One region of the Halobacillus sp. AWH4_228 genome, then DNA from elsewhere that is predicted to be linked to it. Evidence: riboswitches for the same ligand, from Rfam matches in the RefSeq annotation. Region 1 holds a riboswitch; the other holds the start of a gene.
What was found. Region 1 has a riboswitch for S-adenosylmethionine ahead of ACXADP_RS11545 (phosphoadenylyl-sulfate reductase). Riboswitches for the same ligand answer to the same signal wherever they lie in the genome.
Positions count from the first base shown of each region.

Region 1 (5,582 bases):
CTATCGAATAAAATGCAGCGCTTCTGGATTTAGAACAGCGTTCGCAGGCTGTCGGGATTTTTCCCGGCAGCCTTTTGTAATGGTCTATGGTCTGAATGCAGGAGCGGAGATGAAAGAAATGGTTTCACAGAGGATATTGATCAACCATTAGACAAACGCCTTGGCGGTTTGTTTTCTAAGCTTGTCATTCTATAAGCTGAAAGCGCAGTTCTCCATTAGAACTGCGCTTTTTTTAACCGTGTTTCCGTCTGCGGGTGCCGGTGCCGTTGAATATATTTTCGAACTGAGAAGATAACGGCAGCAGCATATCCGGCAAGAAGCAGGCTGTAGATGATAACTAAGGTCTGTTCACTCCATGTGGCATAGGTGAGCAGGGTCCGGCTGTTCGTCAAGATGATAAATCCACCCGCCGCTACCCCAAGCACGAGAGGGGGGAGTTTTTTCACAAGCCAGGCAGCGAGGGGGGCTGCAATAACGCCACCGATCACAAAGGCGAGCACAAGCATCCAGCTCAGCTCTTCCCACCCAAGGAAGATCAGGAAGCCGGCCGTAGCAGATAAAGTAACGATGAATTCACTTGTATCTACGGTGCCGATGACTTTTCTGGGAAGGATTCCTTTGCTGGATAAGAGAACAGGTGTATTTACCGGCCCCCAACCCCCGCCGCCCACGGCATCAAGAAAACCGCCCAGAAAACCTAAGGGAAACAAGAAGCGCCGTCGAAATGGTCTTTTTTCTGTATGCAAGGGCTTCACTCGATTCATCAGTAAAAAGCGGATGACCACATAAACGCCAAGCCCTAGTAAAAAAACGGAAATGTACGGACGGATCAGCTCACCTGGAATCCAGCTGAGCAGAGCAGCCCCGGCAAAGGCACTGATCCCTCCGGGGAGAGCAAGAGTCAAAACGAGACGCTTATCCACGTTGCCGAATTTATAATGGGAAAACCCGGAAGCTGCCGTTGTAGCAATCTGGGACAAATGAATAGAGGCGGAGGCCACCGCCGGAGCCATTCCATAGGCGAGGAGGATGGTGGAGGAGCTTAAACCAAATCCCATTCCGAGGGCTCCATCCATCAATTGAGCAAAGAATCCAACCAGTGAAAATATAAGTAATTTCTTCATCGTACCTCTCCTTTTGATTAAACACATAAGATTACTTGGTTTTAACCATGAAGAGGCATAAAAAAACCTCTTCATCCAGAAGAGGTCAAGCTTCCTCTCCTTATCTTTCAGACCACCGTCTGCTGGAATGAGCACCTTTTCCAATGTGAGGTTGCTGCGGGATCATCAGACCAGTTTCCTCCCCCGGCTCTTTATAAGGATATATGTAGCCCGCGCTGAAAGCGGAATTCCTAAGTACATGAATAATATATTCAAAGCTAAAACATGGATGACGATTTGTCAATGGTTTACAATAAAATAAACAGAAAACTAGTAATATTTAAAATGCATGTTGACATATCTTTAAATCGGGTCTAATATTTGAATCAAATCTTTTGAACAAAATCTGGAAACATTTTTCTTATCGAGAGAGGTGGAGGGACTGGCCCTTGGAAGCCTCGGCAACGGATCTGTCGTCATGAACAGAAGCTGTGCCAATTCCAGCAGGTGATCAACACTTGGAAGGATAAGAAGAACGGTTGAATCATGTATAATGACTCTCCTTTCTTCTTACCATCAGAAGAAAGGTTTTTTTGTTGAAGATAAGAAAGGAGGAGCTTATGAATACGAGTGCACCGACATATGGAACATTCACCGGGGATCCTTTACTTTATATGGATATTGATGATGGACACAAAGGGGCAGAGAGTGTGATTCAATGGGCTTACGGGCATTATGGAAAACAGCTCGTTTATGCGTGCAGCTTCGGTGCTGAAGCGATCGTACTGCTTGACTTCATTGCAAAGGCACAGCCGGATGCCGACGTCGTTTTTCTGGACACTGGACTTCATTTCCAGGAAACCTATGATTTGATAGACAAAGTGAAAAAGAGGTATCCGGATTTGAACATCCATATGAAAAAGCCGGAATTGACAGTGGAAGAACAGGCAGAGGAATATGGTCCGGCCCTTTGGAAAAGGAATCCCGACCAATGCTGTGCCATCAGAAAAATCAAACCGCTGGAAGAAGCCCTGACAGGAGCGGCGGCCTGGATGTCGGGATTAAGAAGAGAACAATCTGCAAGCCGGAGTCATACGAACTTCGTCAACAAGGACGAACGCTTCCAGTCCATCAAGGTATGCCCCTTAATTCACTGGACATGGGAAGACGTATGGACTTATATCCGACTAAATAGCTTGGATTACAATGAATTACATGACCAAAGCTATCCAAGTGTCGGCTGCATCCCCTGCACAGCGAAAGCGCTGGATGACGGCCGTTCAGGAAGATGGCAGGGATTTGATAAAACCGAGTGTGGACTCCACACAGCGGGAGATACGAAACAATAAAGGAGAGATGAATGATGTCCATTATTCAACCGCATGGCGGGCAGTTAATCAATCGTTTTACAGCACAGCCGGATACGCTTCCGGAACAAAGGATCGAGCTTGATGCGATGGCGTTGAGTGATATCGATTTAATCGCTAATGGGGCATACAGTCCGCTTCAAGGATTTTTAACAAGGGAAGATTATGATCACGTCGTTGAAAATCTTCGTTTGAAAGACGGCACTCCCTGGAGTCTCCCGATCACACTGCCTGTTTCTGAAGAGCAGGCCCGTTCGTTACATGGTCAAGCGGCTCTTGTGAAAGATGGGGCAATCTACGGTGTGATCGAAATCGAAGACATTTACAAGCCGGATAAACAGAAAGAAGCTGCAAAGGTTTACTTAACGACAGAAGACGCTCACCCGGGGGTCAGTAAACTTTACAAGCGCCCGGATTATTATGTCGGTGGCAGAATTGAAGTATTCCATCGTCCGGAGCGGGAGCATTCAGACCATTACTACCTTGATCCCGAAGAGACAAGAGAACGATTCCAACAGGCCGGATGGGAAAAGGTTGTCGGTTTCCAAACGCGTAATCCTGTTCACCGTGCTCATGAATATATCCAAAAAGCGGCCCTGGAAAGCGTAGATGGACTATTTCTGAATCCGCTCGTAGGAGAAACGAAAAGCGACGATATCCCGAGTGATGTGCGCATGAGAAGTTATGAGGTACTCTTGGATGAATATTATCCGGAAAACCGGGTGACGCTGGCTGTTTTTAATGCGGCCATGCGCTATGCAGGCCCTCGGGAAGCCATCTTCCATGCGATTGTCCGGAAGAATTTCGGCTGCTCCCATTTCATAGTCGGGAGGGATCATGCAGGTGTCGGCGATTACTATGGTACATATGACGCTCAAAAAATCTTCAGCCACTTTGAAGAAGGAGAGCTGGAAATAACCCCGGTCTTTTTTGAGCACAGCTTCTACTGCAAAGCCTGTGAAGCAATGGCTTCTCATAAAACCTGCCCCCACAGCAAGGAGCATCACGTAATTTTATCAGGAACAAAAGTGCGCGAGCTGCTTCGGAGCGGCAAGAAACCACCGAAAACGTTCAGCCGTCCGGAGGTCGTGGAAGTGCTGATTGAAGGGCTTAAACAACAGACAGCGGATGTAAAGGGGTGAATGGAATGGCAACGAATTTAACATGGCATGAAGCTGCCGTCCAAAAAAAGGATTACCGGAGTAAAAATGGTCATTTCAGTGGTGTGCTCTGGTTCACCGGTCTCTCAGGGGCTGGTAAATCCAGCATTGCCAACCATTTGAACCGCCTTCTTTTTGAGCACGGCATCCAAACCTACCTGCTTGACGGGGATAACGTTCGTCATGGATTAAATCGGGATCTTGGTTTTTCTGAAGCCGACCGGACAGAGAACATCCGTCGGATCGGTGAAGTATCCAAATTGTTCACAGACAATGGTTCCATCGTTTTGACGGCTTTTATTTCTCCATACAGGGAGGACCGTGACCGGGTCCGATCCCTTTTGGAAGAGGAAGAATTCATGGAAGTCTTTGTCGACTGTCCTGTGGAGGAATGTGAAAGCCGGGATCCTAAAGGACTGTATAAAAAAGCAAGGGCTGGGGAAATCTCCGGTTTTACCGGGGTGGATGCTCCTTACGAGGCACCGGTGAATCCGGAATGTGTCGTTCGGTCTGACCAGCATTCCATCCAAACCTGTGCGGAACAGATTTTTCAACTTCTTATTGATAAAAAGTGGCTGAACGACAAGGAGGGATAACGTGACCAAAGTATATATCGTAGGTGCAGGTCCTGGAGACATTGATTTGATTACCGTGAAAGGTCTTAAAGCTGTCCAGAAGGCTGAAGTTGTTCTGTATGACAGGCTCATCAATCAGGATCTTCTTGAGGAAACGAAAGCAGGGGCAGAGCTCGTCTTCTGTGGGAAAAGGCCCGATCATCACGCACTGTCCCAGTCAACCATCAATCATCTTCTTGTCAAATACGCCCTTCAAGGGAAAGTGGTCACACGCCTTAAAGGAGGAGATCCATTTGTGTTCGGCCGCGGAGGGGAAGAAGCAGAAGCTCTTGCAAAAAGGTCCATTCCTTTTGAGATCGTTCCAGGAATTACATCCGGGACGGCTGCCCCTGCGTACGCCGGCATTCCGGTCACCCACAGGGAATACAGCTCGTCGGTCGCTTTCATATCCGGGGTCAGTAAGAAAGGAACAGATGAAGAAGCGTACTGGGAGCGGGTCGTCAAAAGTATGGATACGCTGTGCATCTACATGGGTGTCAAAAGACTTCCGGAGATTTGTGATCGGCTGAAAAAATATGGGCGGTCTCCAGATACGCCGATGGCCCTTATCCAGAATGGAACGACGAACAGCCAGAAAATGGTGAAGGGAACAATCGATACGATTGTAGAAAAGAGCCGTTTTATCGAAAACCCTGCCATGATCGTTGTGGGGGAAGTGGTGGAGCTGAGCAGCCACCTCCAATGGTTCGACCCGGCCGGTGAGGACGCCCGTGTATCTGCGGAAACGATTGTAGGCTAGGAAGAGGAGGATGAGGATGGAAGCTGTCCTGTATGTAAGTCACGGAAGCAGAAAAAAAGCAGCCACCACCCAGGCAGAGGACTTTTTACACCGTGCAGCGGAAGCGCATGATCTGCCTTATGAGATTTGTTATCTGGAACTCGCTGAACCTGATATATCAGAAGGGGTGCGGCGCCTTGTGGAAAGGGGAGCATCCAGCATCGTTGTACAGCCGGTCCTGCTTTTGAGTGCTGGTCACTATTATAAAGATATCCCTGAAGAGATTGATCAAATCTCCCGCCTTTACTCCGGCCTGACGTTTTCCTATGGAGAACCTCTGGGAGTGCAGCCATCGATTATAAAAGCGCTCGCTGAACGTGTGCAGGGAACGGATGTACCGGTTCAAAAAGGAACGAATATCCTCTTGGTGGGAAGAGGAAGCCGTCACCCGGATACACCAGAAGCCGTCAAAAAAATTGCGCAGCTGCTGAAGGATGAAATCAATCATTCCCACGTGGAGGTCTGTTACCTCGCGGCTCTTTCCCCGCGTTTTCCAGAGGCTTTCCACCGGTCCATCGAGGATTACGAACATACAATCG
Region 1 covers NZ_JBSWTE010000001.1:2,273,796-2,279,377, reverse strand. Annotated here, with positions in the region: gene ACXADP_RS11555 (DAK2 domain-containing protein) at 1-11, shown strand, start outside; gene ACXADP_RS11550 (sulfite exporter TauE/SafE family protein) at 216-1,124, opposite strand; SAM riboswitch class I at 1,222-1,324, opposite strand; SAM riboswitch class I at 1,522-1,636, shown strand; gene ACXADP_RS11545 (phosphoadenylyl-sulfate reductase) at 1,724-2,452, shown strand; gene sat (sulfate adenylyltransferase) at 2,467-3,612, shown strand; gene cysC (adenylyl-sulfate kinase) at 3,618-4,226, shown strand; gene cobA (uroporphyrinogen-III C-methyltransferase) at 4,228-5,004, shown strand; gene ACXADP_RS11525 (sirohydrochlorin chelatase) at 5,021-5,582, shown strand, end outside.

Region 2 (5,582 bases), 990 kb from region 1:
GCTCATTTTGTCCTGAACTTCCTGGGAGGCATTCTGTTTGAATTTCTCGATGTATTGGTCAAATTGTCTGCGCATATCTGTCGTCATTTGAAAAACTCCTTTATGATCAATTTCAATCTTCATTATACGAAGAATCTTCTTCTTCATAAAATGAAACGTCTTGTCTCGTTAGAATCAGGGCTAAACTCACAGCAAGAATACCTGCACTTAATTTGCCCACGATCACCGGAAGTATCATGTCCGGCTGGACGCCGGCCACAAATGCGAAGTGGCTTCCGAATACGAATGCTCCGCTGACTGCAAAGGCCGCATTGATGGTCTTCCCTCTATCGTCCATGTCCTTCATGACGGCAAGCATCGGCAAATGATGAGCAAGCGATGCGATGAATCCTGTCATCGATACCGCGTTCATCCCGAGACGTCTTCCCGCACGGGTGAGCACTTTTTCGCCGTGCCTGCTGATAAACGCCACCAGCGGATAAGCCCCTGCAAGTGTGACAGTGATTTTACCCACGATGAGCATCCCTTCTGATAACGGAGCCATACCGGGGAGAACCGTTATACCTGTTAACGTTTCAATAATGATGAGAGCAAGCCCTGAAATAATAATGATTTCGACCGCTTTGCCGAAATAGGAAAACAGACGAATGGTCAAGGCTGTGAAGAGCCAGAGACCGGCGGCGATGAAAAGGGATAGAATCATGGCCGGAAGCAGATTTCTAAGCATCCACCCCGGTTCATAGCCGGCTGTCCACCCGCCGATGAAACAACCGATTGGAATCGTCACCATTCCTGCAAGAATTCCCTTTGCGAAAAAAGGATGATCTTTTTTTGCTACAACGGTCAAGGCAACTGGAATGGTAAACACAAGCGTAGGGCCCATCATCGTCCCAAGCAGAGCCCACGAAAAAACAGCCGCTCCTTTGTCTGCCGCGAGCGATTCCGCCAGAGGATAAGCCCCCATATCAATGGCAAGCAGCATAGAAGCAAACATCGAAGGATCAGCTCCTGCAGCCTGGAACAATGGAGTGACGACCGGCGCGAGCCATCTGGACAGCACCGGGGCCAGAGAGATGATCCCCACCATGGACAAGGCCAGAGGACCCATCATCATAAAGGCTTCATAAAAACGCCATCCTAAGGCAAGGCGGTGATTCAATATGTAGTAATCAAGAGCTCCAAGAACCATAAAGGCGCACATGACCATAAGGATGATATCATTCAACACAGCCTCTCCCTCCTCTCTTCATCTCCTCCATTCTAGTGAACTTTCCCCCATAAAAAAAGCCCCCTCACTGAGGGGCTCTGGCTATAGAAAAATCCTGTGTTAACCAGTTAGAGTTGTCCATTAGTCGTGGGAAGGGCCACTTTCCGCTTATCGGTATATGAATGCCGCGGGCACGCCCTACGCAGGTTCTCAGATTCAAAAGAACGGCACGGGCTGCGCTGTTGCGCACTTGCGTGGAAAAAAAGGAAAAGAACAGACGCTGATAACGGCTGGCTGCCGGAATATGAACAAGCCTCTCCTCCATCCAGCAAGGATGAGCGGGGTGAAGGAGAGTCTTGTTCGATGTTAGAGAACTCCCAAGGAGCGGTGCCCTTTCCACTCCTGCGGAAGAACGAGTGGTCCGAGACCGCCGAGCGTGGGTGTTGCGAGGAAGCTCGTTCGCTCGTCCGCGGAAAGGGCACCGCTCCTTTCGGGAAGAAAGAAAAAAGCTTGTAAAGAAACAGGGGTTTCTCTACAAGCTGAACCCCTCAGTGAGGGGCTTTTCATCAGCCGATGGAACAGGCTGCGGAGCCATGTTTTTGAATGTACTTCTGGTGATGCTCTTCTGCTTCAAAGAAAGAGGAAGCCTCTTCCACCTGTGTAGCGATTGAACGCTTGAAGATGCCTTTGGCACTCCATTCTTTGATTTTCTCTTCTGCAATGTACTTCTGGCTTGCATCTGTATAGAAGATCACTGAACGGTATTGATGTCCTACATCAATGCCCTGACGATTTACCTGTGTCGGGTCGTGAGCTTCAAAAAAGATATTGACCAGTTTGGCATACGTAATGACAGCAGGATTATATTCGATACGGACAGCTTCCGCATGACCGGTATTTCCCTGTTTCACTTCTTCATAGGAAGGGTTTTCGAGATGTCCCCCGATGTAACCGACGGTTGTTGCCGTTACCCCTTCGAATTTCTCAAAAAATGCTTCTACTCCCCAAAAACATCCTGCGCCGAAAATTGCTGTTGCCATATCTACATCTTCCCTTTCCTTTAACGCAACTTCTATCGAGAGCCATGACGGGTATGCTGATATGCAAAAAACCCCTTTTCTTATCCACATAAGAAAAGGGGTTCGTATCAATCCGTACGATCCTCTCATCTTTTAGGATGGTGTTCATCCTACAGGAATTGGCACCGTTCTCGTCAATCCGTGGATTGATTCGATGGTTGCCGGGCATCAAAGGGCCAGTCCCTCCGCCTCTCTGGATAAGAAGTTTCCGTTATTTATTTAATGTTGATTATCAATATACTACGTTTCAGTAACGAAGTAAAGGATAAATGATGATTCTTTTTGTATCATCATTGTATTCACACTTTAGCATGACTATGCCAGTCCACGCAAAAGAAAAGTCTTACTGACTGCCGGTTGTATAAATCTCCTCATACGGCTGGACGATGACAAATCCATCTCCTTCGAACTGCATTTGAATAGATTCCCCGCTTCCCCGTCCGATAAACGTTTTAAAGCTTACATCCGTCTTGAAATTCGGCTCCAAATGCCCGGACCAGGCTACGGTCGCATGAGGATCCGTAATAACCGGTTCTCCCGGGCGTACGAGCAATGTCAGTGGTTCGTAATGGGAGGTGACAGCCACACGTCCGCTGCCATTCAAGGTCACGTTAAACAGACCGCCGGAAACCATCCCGGCCACTTTTTTCATCAGCTTGATATCCCAGTCGATGCTCGGTTCAAAAGCCAGAAGGTCGTTGCCGTTTACTGTTATCGTTTCATTATCCAAGTCAAAAATCGTAATCTTTTTCCCCTGATCAGCGAGATACAAACGTCCGCGCCCTGTCGCTTTCATCAGCGAACTGCCTTCTCCCGTCAACGCCTTCTTGAACATTTTTCCTACACCGTGCTCCAGAATCCCTTCTCTCTCAAACTTGATATTCCCATTATAGGAAATCATGGCCCCGGATTTCGCCCAGACCTGATCCATCAGGTTCACCTCGAGAATACGCGGGGTTTCCAGCTCAAAATAATCATTTTCTGAATCATCCTGTTTCGTCGCCCTGATAAACTCCTCAATCGAATAGTCTGCCATGACAGATTCCTCCTTTTATGTAGGTTATAGTTCTATACCACACCCCGGGGTGGGTTAGACCATTTATGAAACCTTTGTCTATCGTTTTACGTTTACAATGGAGGAAAGGTTTCATCACCACCTGGCAGGGGAATGATGATTCTATTTGATCTATTCAAACAACCTAAGGACGAGGAGGACCTGTTTATGTATGGTCTTGATGAGAAAAGAAAACAGCTGTTGGAGTATGCCCATTCCGTCTCTGACGAAATGGCAGCACAGAAGCCCGGGGAAGGAAAATGGTCGGTCCTTGAAATTCTGGAGCACCTGTACCTGATGGAACAACTTGTCGTCTACCAGATCAAGCAGGCAGTAAAGCAGGGAGATATCCAGCAGACTTCCGAAAAACCGATCCACCGGACGACGGAAAGGGACTACAAGGTGGAAGCCCCTGAGTCCGTCCGGCCTGAAGGTACGTTCCAAACGATTGCAGAAGCCGAGGATGGATTGAAAAAAACAAGGGAAGCTACGTTATTCCTCATTCATAACAAAGATGAAGAAACATTGAAGAACCGTGTGTTTCCCCACCCCGCTTTCGGAGACATGGACTTGGTGCAGTGGATTGAATTCATCGGCTGGCACGAACTCCGCCACCTTGATCAAATGAAAGAAACTGTGGAAGCTTTATAAACCCGTAGAAAAACACGCAGAGGTAAATCTCTGGCTTGAAATTCCCCGCTTTTTATCGGGCCTTCAGGAACTGAGACCACTCCCTTTCTGCGGAGGAACTTGGCTGGGTGGTCTTCCTATACAAGTGAACCGAGGCCGTGCCCGCGGTAAGTATCCGCCGATAAGTGGAACGTGACCAGGCACACCACCTACAGATCCACTGGATGGCAAGTCAAGTCTCTTGTCTACAGTTGAAAAGCGCAGAGACGAATCTCTGCGCTTTTTCTATCTTTGACGATCCTGTTTACTTTTCAGGCTTCACTTCTTCGCCGTTCTTCCCGGTGTAACGGAGCCCCCATCCTGTCCATGCTGCGATCAGCATAACAAGCAGAAGGAGCCATCCTTGGAACACATACGGGAATACTTCACCAGGCGAAACGACGGGGAGGAAGTCATACTTGTCTGCCGCTCCCTGAACCGTGGCCCAGGAAAGCAGGACACCACCACTCCAAGGGAAAATATACCCCAGGGAAGAGGTCACTGTATCCAGGAAGTTGGCCCGCCGGTATGGATGAATATTCAATTCCTTCCCGATTTTCCTCACAAACGGAGCCGCTGCAATTTCCGCCGCTGTGTTGATTGTGATGAAGGCATTCAAGAAAGCTACAATACCAAAGATGGCGAGTTCAGCTCTGCGGACTACACCATTGATGATGCGGAGGAAGAAGTTCTTAATCACTTCCATCGTCCCTCCTACTTCAAGCATGTAAGCCGCCGCAAGAATGAACAGGATCAAAACAGCCATATTGAAATATCCGCTGATTCCATCAATTAGGGCCCCTTCAATCACAGGGTCCCCTGCTTCATTAAAATGAATATACAGCACTTCCTTTAAGGATATGCCACTCAAATATATGAAAGCCACGGATGCAAGAATCCCCCATGATAAGGACGTCAGAAGATGCTGGCCTCTCAGCGCCAGGATAAGAACGAGTACAAATGGCACCAGCATCAACAGACCGTTGGGTGACACCTGGCTCTGCAGGTCATTGATCACCTGCTGGCTTCCTTGTTCCCCACCGCCGCCGAAAACAATGAAAAGAATCATTGCCGGAACAGCAGCCGCCATGGAGTATTTAAAACGGGAACGGACAACTCCAGGGACATCCGCTTCCTGTGTCGTTGCAGAGACGATCGTTGTGTCAGAAACAGGCGCCAGGTTATCCCCGAATACAGCTCCACTTAAAATCGCTGCAACAAGCAGCACCGGATCCGCTCCTAATATGACACCAGCTGGATACATAAGCACACCGAACGTGGCTACCGTACCGTATCCAGTTCCTACGGCTGTGGAAAATAAGCCGGCGAGCAGAAACGTAATACCGACGAAAGCTCCACCTTCCAGCCCTGTTTGGAAGCCGAACCAGATCAGACCATCCACCAGTCCTCCGGCAGACAGCATATTTGCAAACATGCCGGCCCAGAACCAGGCAATGATCGAAACGATCCCTACCGGCTGAGCCATCCCTGTAATCAGACTCTGCGCATAATCTGACCATTTCGATTTAGTAAAGAACAGACCGAGGCCGATTCCAATCACAATTCCTAAGAC
Region 2 covers NZ_JBSWTE010000001.1:3,260,647-3,266,228, forward strand. Annotated here, with positions in the region: gene ACXADP_RS17000 (peroxiredoxin-like family protein) at 1-87, opposite strand, end outside; gene eutH (ethanolamine utilization protein EutH) at 113-1,228, opposite strand; gene msrA (peptide-methionine (S)-S-oxide reductase MsrA) at 1,774-2,247, opposite strand; SAM riboswitch class I at 2,370-2,490, opposite strand; gene ACXADP_RS17015 (AIM24 family protein) at 2,630-3,322, opposite strand; gene ACXADP_RS17020 (DinB family protein) at 3,509-3,991, shown strand; gene ACXADP_RS17025 (Na+/H+ antiporter NhaC family protein) at 4,275-5,582, opposite strand, start outside.
Region 2: another riboswitch for S-adenosylmethionine. It lies ahead of msrA (peptide-methionine (S)-S-oxide reductase MsrA); the one in region 1 lies ahead of ACXADP_RS11545 (phosphoadenylyl-sulfate reductase).